Regions from separate parts of the Bacillus cereus group sp. RP37 genome, predicted to be linked through region 2. Evidence: riboswitches for the same ligand, from Rfam matches in the RefSeq annotation. Region 2 holds a riboswitch; the other holds the start of a gene.

Region 1 (5,561 bases), 2.1 Mb from region 2:
TTCAATCGCATACAAATTAGAAAATGCACTTTGTAAATATCCTTCAATTGTTATCCCTTCTTGTAAATCCATATGCTGCTGTAAAAAACCTACCTTCACATGTGGAAACCATTCAATGTTCCCATCGTCATGTATAAGTTCTCCTGTTAAAATCCTTAACAATGTTGATTTCCCAATTCCATTTTTACCTACTAACCCAACATGCTCGCCCTTTAATAGCTGAAAACACGCATTATATAAAATAGTTTTCTCACCATACGAATGACTTACATTTTCTACTGTTAATATACTCATTTTTTCTCTCCTCTACTTATACTTCTTCATAAGCTAAATAGAGAGAACAACAGTATAAAGCCTTATTTAATTGTATATATAAAAAATGGGTAAGGTGAATACACCTTACCCATTACATATTATCGTAAAAAAGGATTAAGGTTCTTTACCTGCTGTCTTCAATTTAGCTTAATTTTAAAAAATAGGCAGACTTCTCCCGTATCAAGCTAAAACCATTTGAAGAACAGTTGATAAAGTCATTTTATCCTTTCACTCCTTTAACATTTGTTATATTAAGAGTATAAACTACTCTGTTATATTCTATTCTCTATTTTTTCTTTTGTTCCTTCTTCAAGATTGTCCATCGTTAATGAATTCACTATTTTTTCTATAGATTTCATCTTTCTCCTCCTATATAAAAAAACCTCTCAACAGTAATTATACAAAAAACTGTTAAAAGGCTTTTTCTATTTTTTCATATAAGGAGCTAATACTCTCAGAATTTCTTCCTTATCCTTCTTTAACTCAAGTGATGTTAACATATCCATCGTTCTCGGTCTAGGTAATTTCACTTGTACCTCACCAACTATTGATGCTGGTCTTTGAGATAAAATAAATACGCGATCTGAAAGTAAAATCGCCTCATCTAGGTCGTGTGTAACCATAACGATTGTTTGCTTCTCTTGGTGCCAAGAGTTTAAAAGCCAGCTATGTACTTCCATTTTTGTAAAGGCATCTAATTTCCCAAAAGGCTCATCAAGTAGCATAATTGGCTTTTCACATAAATATGTGCGCAAAAAACTAATTCTTTGACGCATACCACCAGATAACTCATCTGGATAATGGTCTGCATATTCATCTAGTTCAAACTGCTTTAATGCTTCCATTCCCTCTGTCAGCCTTTGTTTTTTCGGTTTACCTTCGATTTCCAATGGAAGAACTATATTTTGCAAAGCTGATCGCCAAGGTAGTAATAAATCCTGCTGTGGCATATAACTTACAACATCTTGCTCTTGTACGTACTTATCCTTATACGTTACATTCCCACTTGTTGGATTTTCAACATTTGCAATCATATTTAATAATGTGCTTTTCCCACAACCACTTGGGCCTACAAAGGAAACGAATTCTCCCTCTCGTATAGAAGCACTAATATTTGCTAATACATTCTTTCCATCGAAAGATTTCACAATATCTTTTATTTGTAATCCACTCATTTTTCATTTGGAAGGAACTCATTTGTAAAGGCATCTTTTACATCAATTTTCTTCTTAATAACTTTGTTATCATATAAGAAATTCATGTAATTCGTCCAAACTTCTTCCTTCTGTACTCCCCATGCTTTTGCATCATCTTGATACTTCGTACTTAACCACTTTTGACTTTCTTGTACTAAGTCTTTATTCACATCTGGAACAGCTTTAATTAAAATATCAGCAGCTTCTTTCGGTTCTTTAATTGCAAAATTATAACCTTCCGTCGTTGCACTCATAAACTTTTTCACAAAGTCTTTATCTTGCTTCGTATGTTTTTCACTCGTAATAATAACAGGACTATAGAAATCAAGCGCTGGGTCTAAGTCTTTCACCATAATTGTATTTAACTCTTTTCCTTGACGCTTCGCTTCAATACCATCCCAGCCGTAATAAATCCATTCAAAATCAGCATCACGGCCAATTGATTTAAAGAAATCTGTTTGTCCTAAAATGATTTTTTCGACTTTATTAAAATCAGCTTGATGTTTCTCCATAATTGTCTTCAACGTCGCTTCTTCTGCTGGTCCTCCCCAGCCTCCGTAACGTTTGCCTTCAAAATTTTTCGGTGAAGTCATGTTATCTTTCTTAAGTGACGCAAAAGCTGAAGTGTTATGCTGAATAATCGCTCCTACAGATACAACAGGAATACCTTCCACCCGAGCCAACGTTACATTTTCTTGTGCGCTTATTGCGAAGTCAGCTTTTCCTGAAGCTATCATTTGCTCTGCTGTTACATTGTCACCAGGCTGAATAATTTCTACATCTAAGCCTTTCTTTTTATAATAATCTTTCGCTTGCGCTACATATAAACCAGTATGATTCGTATTCGGGAACCAATCTAATACTACTTTTACTTTTTGATCTTTACTTACACTTTCTTCTTTCTTCGCCGGATTACATCCAGCCACACCTACTGCTAATAAGGCAGCCAACATAACTTTTAAACCTTTTTTCATTTTCTGCCGTCCTTTCTATATATCCATGGTGCTGTTATTCTTGCCATAAACTCCACGATAAAATACAGACATAATGTCACCATGACGATAATTGCTGCAACACCAAATACCCGGGCAGTTAAAAAAGATTTTGTAGCCCTCGTAAGCATAACTCCTAACCCTTCGCTTGCACCGAGCCATTCTCCAATAATCGCTCCCATTACGCTATATGTAACTGCAATTTTTAAACCGGAGAAAAAGTATGGAAGCACTGCTGGAAACTTTACTTTCTGGTAAACTTGCCATTTCGTTGCCTTCATCGTTTGCAACAACTTCAACATATTTTTATCTACCGTTTGAAAACCTTCTAAAATGCTAAGCGCAATCGGAAAGAAACAAACGAGTATTACTACCATTACTTTCGGTAGCATTCCATATCCAAACCAAATAATAAATAACGGTGCAAGTACAACGATTGGAATCGTTTGCGAAATAACAAGCAACGGATTTATTAAAATACGAAATAAAGGGATAACGTCCATAATAATTGCAATACTTGTCCCAATTAAAATTGCAAAAAATAGTCCAATTATAACCTCTTGTAACGTTTGTATCGTATTCGGTAATAGTAAATCTTTCATTCCAATTAATTCTTGAACAATGGCAGAAGGCTTCGGTAAAATCCACGGTTCAATTTTAAATAATGAAACAGATCCTTCCCATATCGCAATGAGAAGGATAAGCCAAATTGTTGTAATTATTTTAGATTGCTTCTGGTTTTGCATATTCATCACGGTACTTCCAAACCTTTTCATCTATCGTTACACCAGTGCTTGGACGATAATGGATTTTAATAGAAGTAATCACTTCTTCTGCACCAGCATCCACACAAGCTTGTTGCGCACGTTTAATGACGTCAAGAAGTACATCTAATTCTCCTTCCAGTGTTGTTTCCATTGCCCCTACTTCATAACGAACTCCCGATTGTTGTACAACCTCAATTGCTTTATCAACAACAGAATACACATCTTTGTTCTTCGCTTGTGGTACTACTGAAAATGAAATTGTAACTTGTTGTGACATAGTAAAATCCCCCTTATAAAATGAAATATTAAAACAAGAAAAGGCTTTCCTACTGCGTAGGAAAGCCTTGTATGCAAGTTATTATAGAATAACATATGCTACATCACTTTAAGTAACTCCCTACGCTGGCATTATCCAGATCAGGTTGAGGGTCGATGTTTGTTTACATCCTCTCAGCCAATTGGCTCCCCGGTCCTTAATTCGTTTTCATTGTAGCATGATTTATTTTATTGAACAAACAAAAGCACATATAATCACTTCATTTAACTTTTGAATTCCCCAATTAACTCTTGTAACTCCTGTGAAAGCCAGCTTAAAGAACTGGCTAATTCAGCAATATCTTGTACAGACATTTCCTGTTCTTTCATACTTTCTTCAACATTACTACTACTATTCGCATACGTATTTGCGATAAGCGATAGTTCATTTACAACACGAACAATATTTTGGCTATTTTGCAATATATCACTTGAATTGCTAGAAACAACTCTAACTTGATTTGTAACAGATTGTGCTGATTTTGAAATTTCCCCAAAGAAAGCACCACTACTTTCAACAAGTTTCATTCCAGATTCTACTTCTTTTAAAGTATTTTGCATTGAAACAACAGCTTCTTCCGTTTCAACTTGTGTTTCCCCTATTAATTTCGCTATATCTTTTGCTGATACTTCCGTCTGCTCTGCTAATTTACGCACTTCATCTGCAACAACGACAAATCCATTTCCGGTTTCCTCAGCACGTGAAGCTTCAATAAAAGCATTTAAAGCTAGCGAATTGGTTTGATTTGAAATACCGGTAATTACTGTTACAATATCACTAATTTCTTTTGATCTTGTTTCCAAAGAATAAATAGTAGAAGATAAATCTTGTACTGCATTTTGTATTATGTTCATTTGATTAATCGTCTGTTCAATAACACCATTTCCTTTTACCGATTGATGCTCCATACCTTCAGACTCTTTCGCCATTTGTTTTGCAGCATTATTTATCTCTTCCATCTTATCTTCCATTTCATATACAATACCTAAATACTTTGGTCCTGAAGTTTCTTGTGACTGAGCGCCAGCTCTTAACTCAACCATAGAACTTACGATTCCTTGGACTGCCATGCTATTCTCTTTCGTACTCACTGACAATTCTTGTGAAGATGAGGAAACCTGTTCTGCTGTCTGCTTCACTTTATCTATAATTCCTTTAAACTTCTCGATGGTACTATTAAAATACGCATTAATAATACCTATATCATCTGGCCTTTCCTCTAATTTAATACTTAAATCACCTTCACCGACTTTGCGCAATCCTTCACGTAAATCTCGCAATGGAGCAAGTGCGTTACGTACAATTAAGAATTGAATAAAAGTTGCAATTAAAACAGAAATGCAAATAAACATTAAACCTTGTATAATGAACTTTTCCTTTGTACTAGGAACAATAGAGGCATCTACATCAGCTGCAACAAGTGCCACAATATTATCTTCTCCATCTTTAATTGGCTCTAATATCGTTACCCACGTTCCTAATGCGTCTTCATATACTTCTGTCATATTTGCTTTTTTCGTGCTCATTACTTTATCATATGCTTTCATCCAAAGATCTGGTTGTTTATAATATTCTCCCGGCCTTACTTCAACAACATTTGCTAACCCTGTAGACAAATCAACGATTAGTAATTCACCTTTTTCATTTTCTTTTGCTCCAACAATATAGGTTTGTCCAACACTATTCAACTCTTCCGTTGCTTCATCTAATTTCTCTGTTAACTTCTCTCTCTTTTCTCTTTGTGCCACTGGATCTTTTGTAACATCTCTCACTATTTCTTCGTCTAATTTATGTAATACCGTATCTCCTGTTTCAAAAGAATGCCTTTCAAATATAGACATCATGCTATTTTGAAACATGTTAAAACTTAACGCTCCCATAGTACCAACAAGCGTCAAAATAACTAACACAGTTAACAATACATTCTTTTGAAGAAATGATAGCTTGTGCCAATATTTTTTCATCAACATCACCT
Region 2 (5,561 bases):
CTTTTATATACTTCACACTAGCAGAATAAAAAATCTCGTCCGTCGTATCATCAAAAAAACTACTAGTTACGGAATTCAATGACGGTGAAGAAATTCCTACAAAAAAAGCCCTGATTAGGGCTTTTCATTCTACTTTTCCAGCAAGCTCTCCATGAAATTGCTAATTAAAAAAATTGAAAAAAGACGCACTTAGATTGATGCGTCTTTTTGTGATACCTCTTTTGTGAAATCATATAAAGCAATTGCGCCTAAAAGAACAAGTATACCTTGAGGAACATCTATCAAAATAGTTTTCCAAATTTCTGGAACTACCCATTTAATATTTGCTGCTGTTTCAAGATATGTTTGAAAATAACTAATCGTAAAATTAATTATCCCTAAAAATACAAACAACGATAGACCAAATCGAATTAATTTCTTATTTGTAAACATGTAACACCTCTCAAAATTCATTGGATATTCCTACTTTTGCTTCTTTTTCATTTATGCATCTATATATTTAATTTTAACACATCAAGAACTCCAAAAGATACAATATGCATATTTACATATTGTATTAACAGCATTCCATAATGATTTAGAAATTCCTGCAAGAAAAAACAACTCCGTTACAGTTAACAGAGCCGATTTCTTTCTTGTTTAACTTCAAACCACCAATCTTTACGTTCAAGGTAGAATTTCATTCCATTACGTTGTGCATCTGAAGTTGGAGCAGTAACGAAGTTTGATTGTAAAATAAAAGTCGCAGAAGTTTATCCAGTTAATGCGTAGAAAATTAAATTAACTAACTTATCGATATGCCATTTTGCTATATCCGCAGCACTATCGACTTTACGCAAATCTGACAAGAAAAAATATATAGATAGGTATTATCCATACCTATCTATAACATTACTTCCATTCTTTATCCGATTACATCTTTTACTTCTGTATTCACTGGCCACTTTTCTAAAGTATAAGCCATTTCCCAAAATGAATATTCATATTGACTGCTAATAATGAAATGCTGTTTCATTCGCTTACGGTCAGACTCTGTTACGTTTTCAGCGATAGTATCTAATCTTGTAATTTGCTCTTCAACTAGCGTACGGAACCAATCAGATCCATAAGCAGAAATCCATTCGTTATAAATTGGTTCTTCTGGCTGACACTCTTTTAAACGCTCACCAATTTCATAATACAACCAATAGCAAGGTAAAATTGCTGCAATGATATCGCCTAAATGTCCTTCATACGCAGCACGATACATATGTGAAGTATAAGCGTATGCAGTTGGAGCAGGGATAAAACTATCTTTTTCTTCTTGAGTTATCCCTAGTTTCTTCGCAAAATTCTCATGTAAAGATAATTCCGCCTCGTATGTATTTTGAGCATGATGTGCCATACGAGCTGTCGTTTCTAATTCCAGTGCTTTTGCAGCTCCTAAAGTTTGTACTCTAGCAAAATGACTCAAATAATATGAATCTTGCAGCACATAATAGCGAAAACTAGCTAAATCTAACGTTCCTTCACCAAGTTGTTTTACAAAAGGGTGATGAAAACTAGCTTCCCAAATTGAATCTACTTCTTGACGTAATGATTGTGAAAATTTCATTTAAATCCCTCCCATAATGTATAAAATTTAAGTATTTACCCACAATTATTAAATCTGTAAAATAAAAAAACTTTCTTTACAGGCGTAAAGAAAGTGAAATTGACAGTATTTATTCATGAAATAGCAATGTCTTTCCCACTTCCCTACGCTGGCATTAACCAGATCAGGTACTAAGAGTCTCAAATTCCCATTTGATCTCAGCCTATAATAGGCCCCCCTAGTGGATAAATATTTAATTTTCGTATTGTATTCATCATAACATACTTCATGTTACTGTCAAAAGTATTCATGATACTGCTACTTAAAACCCTTCTTCTTCCCTTACTCTTAATGAAGTTTCAATAATCATATCTAATAGTTTGCTATAATTAATTCCCGCTGCATCTGCACTTTTTGGTAATAGACTTGCTTGTGTCATCCCTGGTAATGTATTAACCTCCATTACATATGGAATACCGTCTTTCACCATCATATCAACCCTTGCATAAACACTACATTTTAATGCTTTATAGCAAGCCAGTGACGCTTCGTTTACACGTTCTTTCAATTCAGCTGGAAGTTCAATAACTTCTTCAATAGTACCAGCATCATCATATTTCGCATTGTAATCAAAGAACTCCGCCGCATGTCGAATTGAAATGATGGGTAACTGTTTTCCATCAAAAATGGAACATGTAATCTCGTCACCTTTTATATACTTCTCTATTACTACTTCAGAATCCCATTCGAACACAGTTTCCAGCATTGAAATTAATTCGTCTTTATCATATACAATCTTTACCCCGACACTCGAGCCACCAGAGTTTGGTTTTACCACTAACGGAAATCCTAACTTATCTAATTCATCAAGATTTAGATCCTCCATTTTTGTAAGTTCAATCCAATCTGGTGTTTCTATTCCTTCATAACGTAAAATCTTTTTCGAAATGTTTTTGTCCATACATATACCGCTAGATAACATATTGCTCCCGCTATAAGGAATACCTAAACTTTCAAGCGTTCCTTGAACAGTCCCATCTTCTCCGTATTTTCCGTGTAATGCAAGCAGCGCAAAATCAATGTCTTTCGCTTTTTCGATTAAATCCATTTTTTCGTTTAACGTAATTGGAACAATGTCATACTTACTTTTATCTAAATGTGCAATCATTTCATTTCCAGTCATAATTGATACTTGTTTTTCAGAGGATACTCCTCCCATAATAACGCCAATTCTCATTTCCTCAACTCCAAATTTCATTTTTTATTGTATCACCGATTATTTTGATTCCCCGAACAATTTCTTCTTCTTTCAAACGTGAAAATCCTAATCGAAAAGTGTTCGTTCCTTCTCCATTAGAATAAAAAACATCTCCAGGAGAAAATGTAACCCCCTGCTCATAACACTTTTGCAAAAGAGTACGGGCATGAATTTTTTCTTCTAACTCTATAAATAAATGAAGTCCACCATCACCGGTCATTCTTTGAAACGGAATGTACTCGTTACACGCCCTAACAGCTAACTCATATTTTTTCTTATAAACAGATCTTGCCTTTTTTAAATATTTTTCAAAATATCCTTCATGTAAATATTGAAACAGAACAGCTTGATCTAAAGTAGATGTGTGAATTGTTCTTGCTCTTTTTACACTTTCTAAATAATGAATCAGTTCTTTATCTGCAATGATCCAGCCTACACGTAAACCAGGGAAAAGTACCTTTGAAAAGCTACTAATATAAATCACATTATTACCAGCGCCAGCAAAAGTTAATAATGGTGCTAAATGTGATCCTGAATAACGTAGCTCTTCATTAAATCCATCTTCTATAATAGGAATCTTATATTTTGAAAATAATCTCATCAGTTCCGTTCTTTTCTCCGAACTCGTAACAATGCCGGTTGGATTATGATAGGAAGGAATTAAATACGCAAAATCAAACTCTTTTTCACGCAAGCTTTTTTCAACTTCGTTCGTATCAATGCCATCTTCATTCATATTAATTCCATGCACTTCAAGTCCATGTAAACGGAAAAGCTTTAGTGCAGCATGATGAGTCGGATTCTCACAAATAACCCGCCCTGACTTCTTCGATAACGAGGATAGTACAATGTCTAATCCTTCTGTAAATCCATTTGTAATTAAAATATCTTTATTTGAAATATCTACACCTTTCATTTCCATATAATGAAGTAGATAATTCATTAGCGGTCTATACCCTTTTGCGTAACCGTAGTTTAATACGACATCACCTTCAATGGACATACGAGTAAGAAAAGCTCTTTTGAAATTTTCCACATCAAATAGCTTTTCATCTGGAGCGATGCTGTTAAAAACAATCATTCCTTTTTCCCAGCGAACACCATGTTTCATTAAATCTAATTCATCCGCTAATAAGGTAACTGTATTAAGTTTATTTTTCCAATCTATTTCAACAGACGAAGTGTTTGAAATATCAACCTTCGCAACAAAATTCCCTTTTCCTTTAACTGCATAAATGAGTCCTTCTTGCTCTAAATCTGCATAGGCAGCGAGTACAGTATTTCTGCTCACACTTAATAATTCACTTAGTTCCCTCGTTGAAGGTATTTTTTGTTCCCCGAGCAAGTGCCCTTTCATAATCATCTTTTTTAAATAATCTTTCAATTGAATATAAACGGGACGATCTTTGACAACTTTAAAATCTTTAAACAAATCCTTACCCCCTGCAATTATTTTTGCATATTAATTTCATTCTCAAAAGGTCCACTACATATGTATTTTTTATTAAGGGCGGTACGGTTTTATAAAGTGAAACTTTAATCAATGGTGATTCGTCCCGACCATTGATTATTACCCTTCACCAATTGATAATTTTACTACCCGTTAATACGTGACAAATCTTTACGATATAAGTTAATTATATCTTTTAAAGCTGCTGCTGCGGCTCCGCGTGGATTAGAAGCACCACCAATTGTAGTAACTTGTCCCATCGTATCTGTAAAGAACGTAATCCCTTTTTCTGTCCCATTTACATTTGCTAGCGGATGATCTTTATCTATTTCGTGTGGTTCCACATGAAGAGCCACTTTACCATCCTTATCCTTATATGCTGAAGCTATTAATTTAATATATTTATTATGTTCTTTAGCTTTTCGAATTTGTTGTTTTGTAACCTGTTCGATTCCTTTTATATGTATATCGGCAAGTGTATTCTCTGTTCCCATTAAACTGTTTGTCAAAAGTATCAATTTACACGCACTATCAGAACCACTTACATCTAATATTGCGTTCGTTTCAGCAATTCCTTTACTTTGTGCTTCTTTCAGTGCTTCTTCAAACGTAATATCCTCCTCATTCATTTTCGAAAGAATATAATTTGTAGTCCCGTTTAATATTCCTTCTATTTTTTCAATATGGCAACCAGCTAAACTAAATTGACCAATATCAAGCGTCGGTAATGCGGCCGCAGTTGCACCACTATATCGAATTCGTACATTTGCGATTTTTGCCGCTTCATTTATTTCTCTCCAGTTTGTAACGAGTGCGCCTTTTGAAATTGCTACTATATCCATTTGTTTCTCAATCGCTTGTTTTATATATTGTTTCCCTGGATTTCCATCTTTAAGATTTGTAATGGTTGATTCTACTAGTACAGTACCACTTATGTTATCTGTCGCTCGTTCCTCCGGATAATGTTCAATATATTCTTCAATTGCAGCGCTACCGCCACCATACTTTAATAAATGATGAATAGACAAACCTTCCTCATTATGTATTGCAATATTTCTACCTAATACGCCGCTTACAACTAACTCTATTCCATATGCTTCATATATATATGAATATTTTTCATTTAATAATTTTATAAACTCTCTTCCTACTGTTCCATATCCTGATAATACAACTTTAATTTTCATAATATCCCCCCATTTTTTCTACCATATCCCTCTTTCAATATAATATAAAGCGCCCTCGAATTCCATCGAGAGCGCTTTATTATTACCTATTTT

The links. A riboswitch is a leader RNA that binds a small molecule or an ion and turns the genes downstream of it on or off. The one in region 2 is predicted to bind thiamine pyrophosphate.
Region 1: it holds a riboswitch for thiamine pyrophosphate, as region 2 does, so the genes downstream of both, QCI44_RS26150 (MTH1187 family thiamine-binding protein) here and tenA (thiaminase II) in region 2, are expected to answer to the same signal.

The regions. Positions count from the first base shown of each region.
Region 1 covers NZ_JARVHP010000001.1:4,963,106-4,968,666, forward strand. Annotated here, with positions in the region: gene QCI44_RS26130 (ABC-F family ATP-binding cassette domain-containing protein) at 1-294, opposite strand, end outside; gene QCI44_RS26135 (ABC transporter ATP-binding protein) at 741-1,490, opposite strand; gene QCI44_RS26140 (ABC transporter substrate-binding protein) at 1,487-2,485, opposite strand; gene QCI44_RS26145 (ABC transporter permease) at 2,482-3,255, opposite strand; gene QCI44_RS26150 (MTH1187 family thiamine-binding protein) at 3,227-3,547, opposite strand; TPP riboswitch at 3,648-3,749, opposite strand; gene QCI44_RS26155 (methyl-accepting chemotaxis protein) at 3,811-5,550, opposite strand.
Region 2 covers NZ_JARVHP010000001.1:2,887,628-2,893,188, forward strand. Annotated here, with positions in the region: partial or broken gene QCI44_RS15465 (hypothetical protein) at 1-79, opposite strand, end outside; gene QCI44_RS15470 (DUF3937 family protein) at 190-453, opposite strand; partial or broken gene QCI44_RS15475 (N-acetylmuramoyl-L-alanine amidase C-terminal domain-containing protein) at 615-749, opposite strand; gene tenA (thiaminase II) at 905-1,594, opposite strand; TPP riboswitch at 1,718-1,823, opposite strand; gene ddlB (D-alanine--D-alanine ligase) at 1,896-2,810, opposite strand; gene pdxR (MocR-like pyridoxine biosynthesis transcription factor PdxR) at 2,815-4,263, opposite strand; gene QCI44_RS15495 (homoserine dehydrogenase) at 4,428-5,468, opposite strand; gene QCI44_RS15500 (esterase/lipase family protein) at 5,555-5,561, opposite strand, start outside.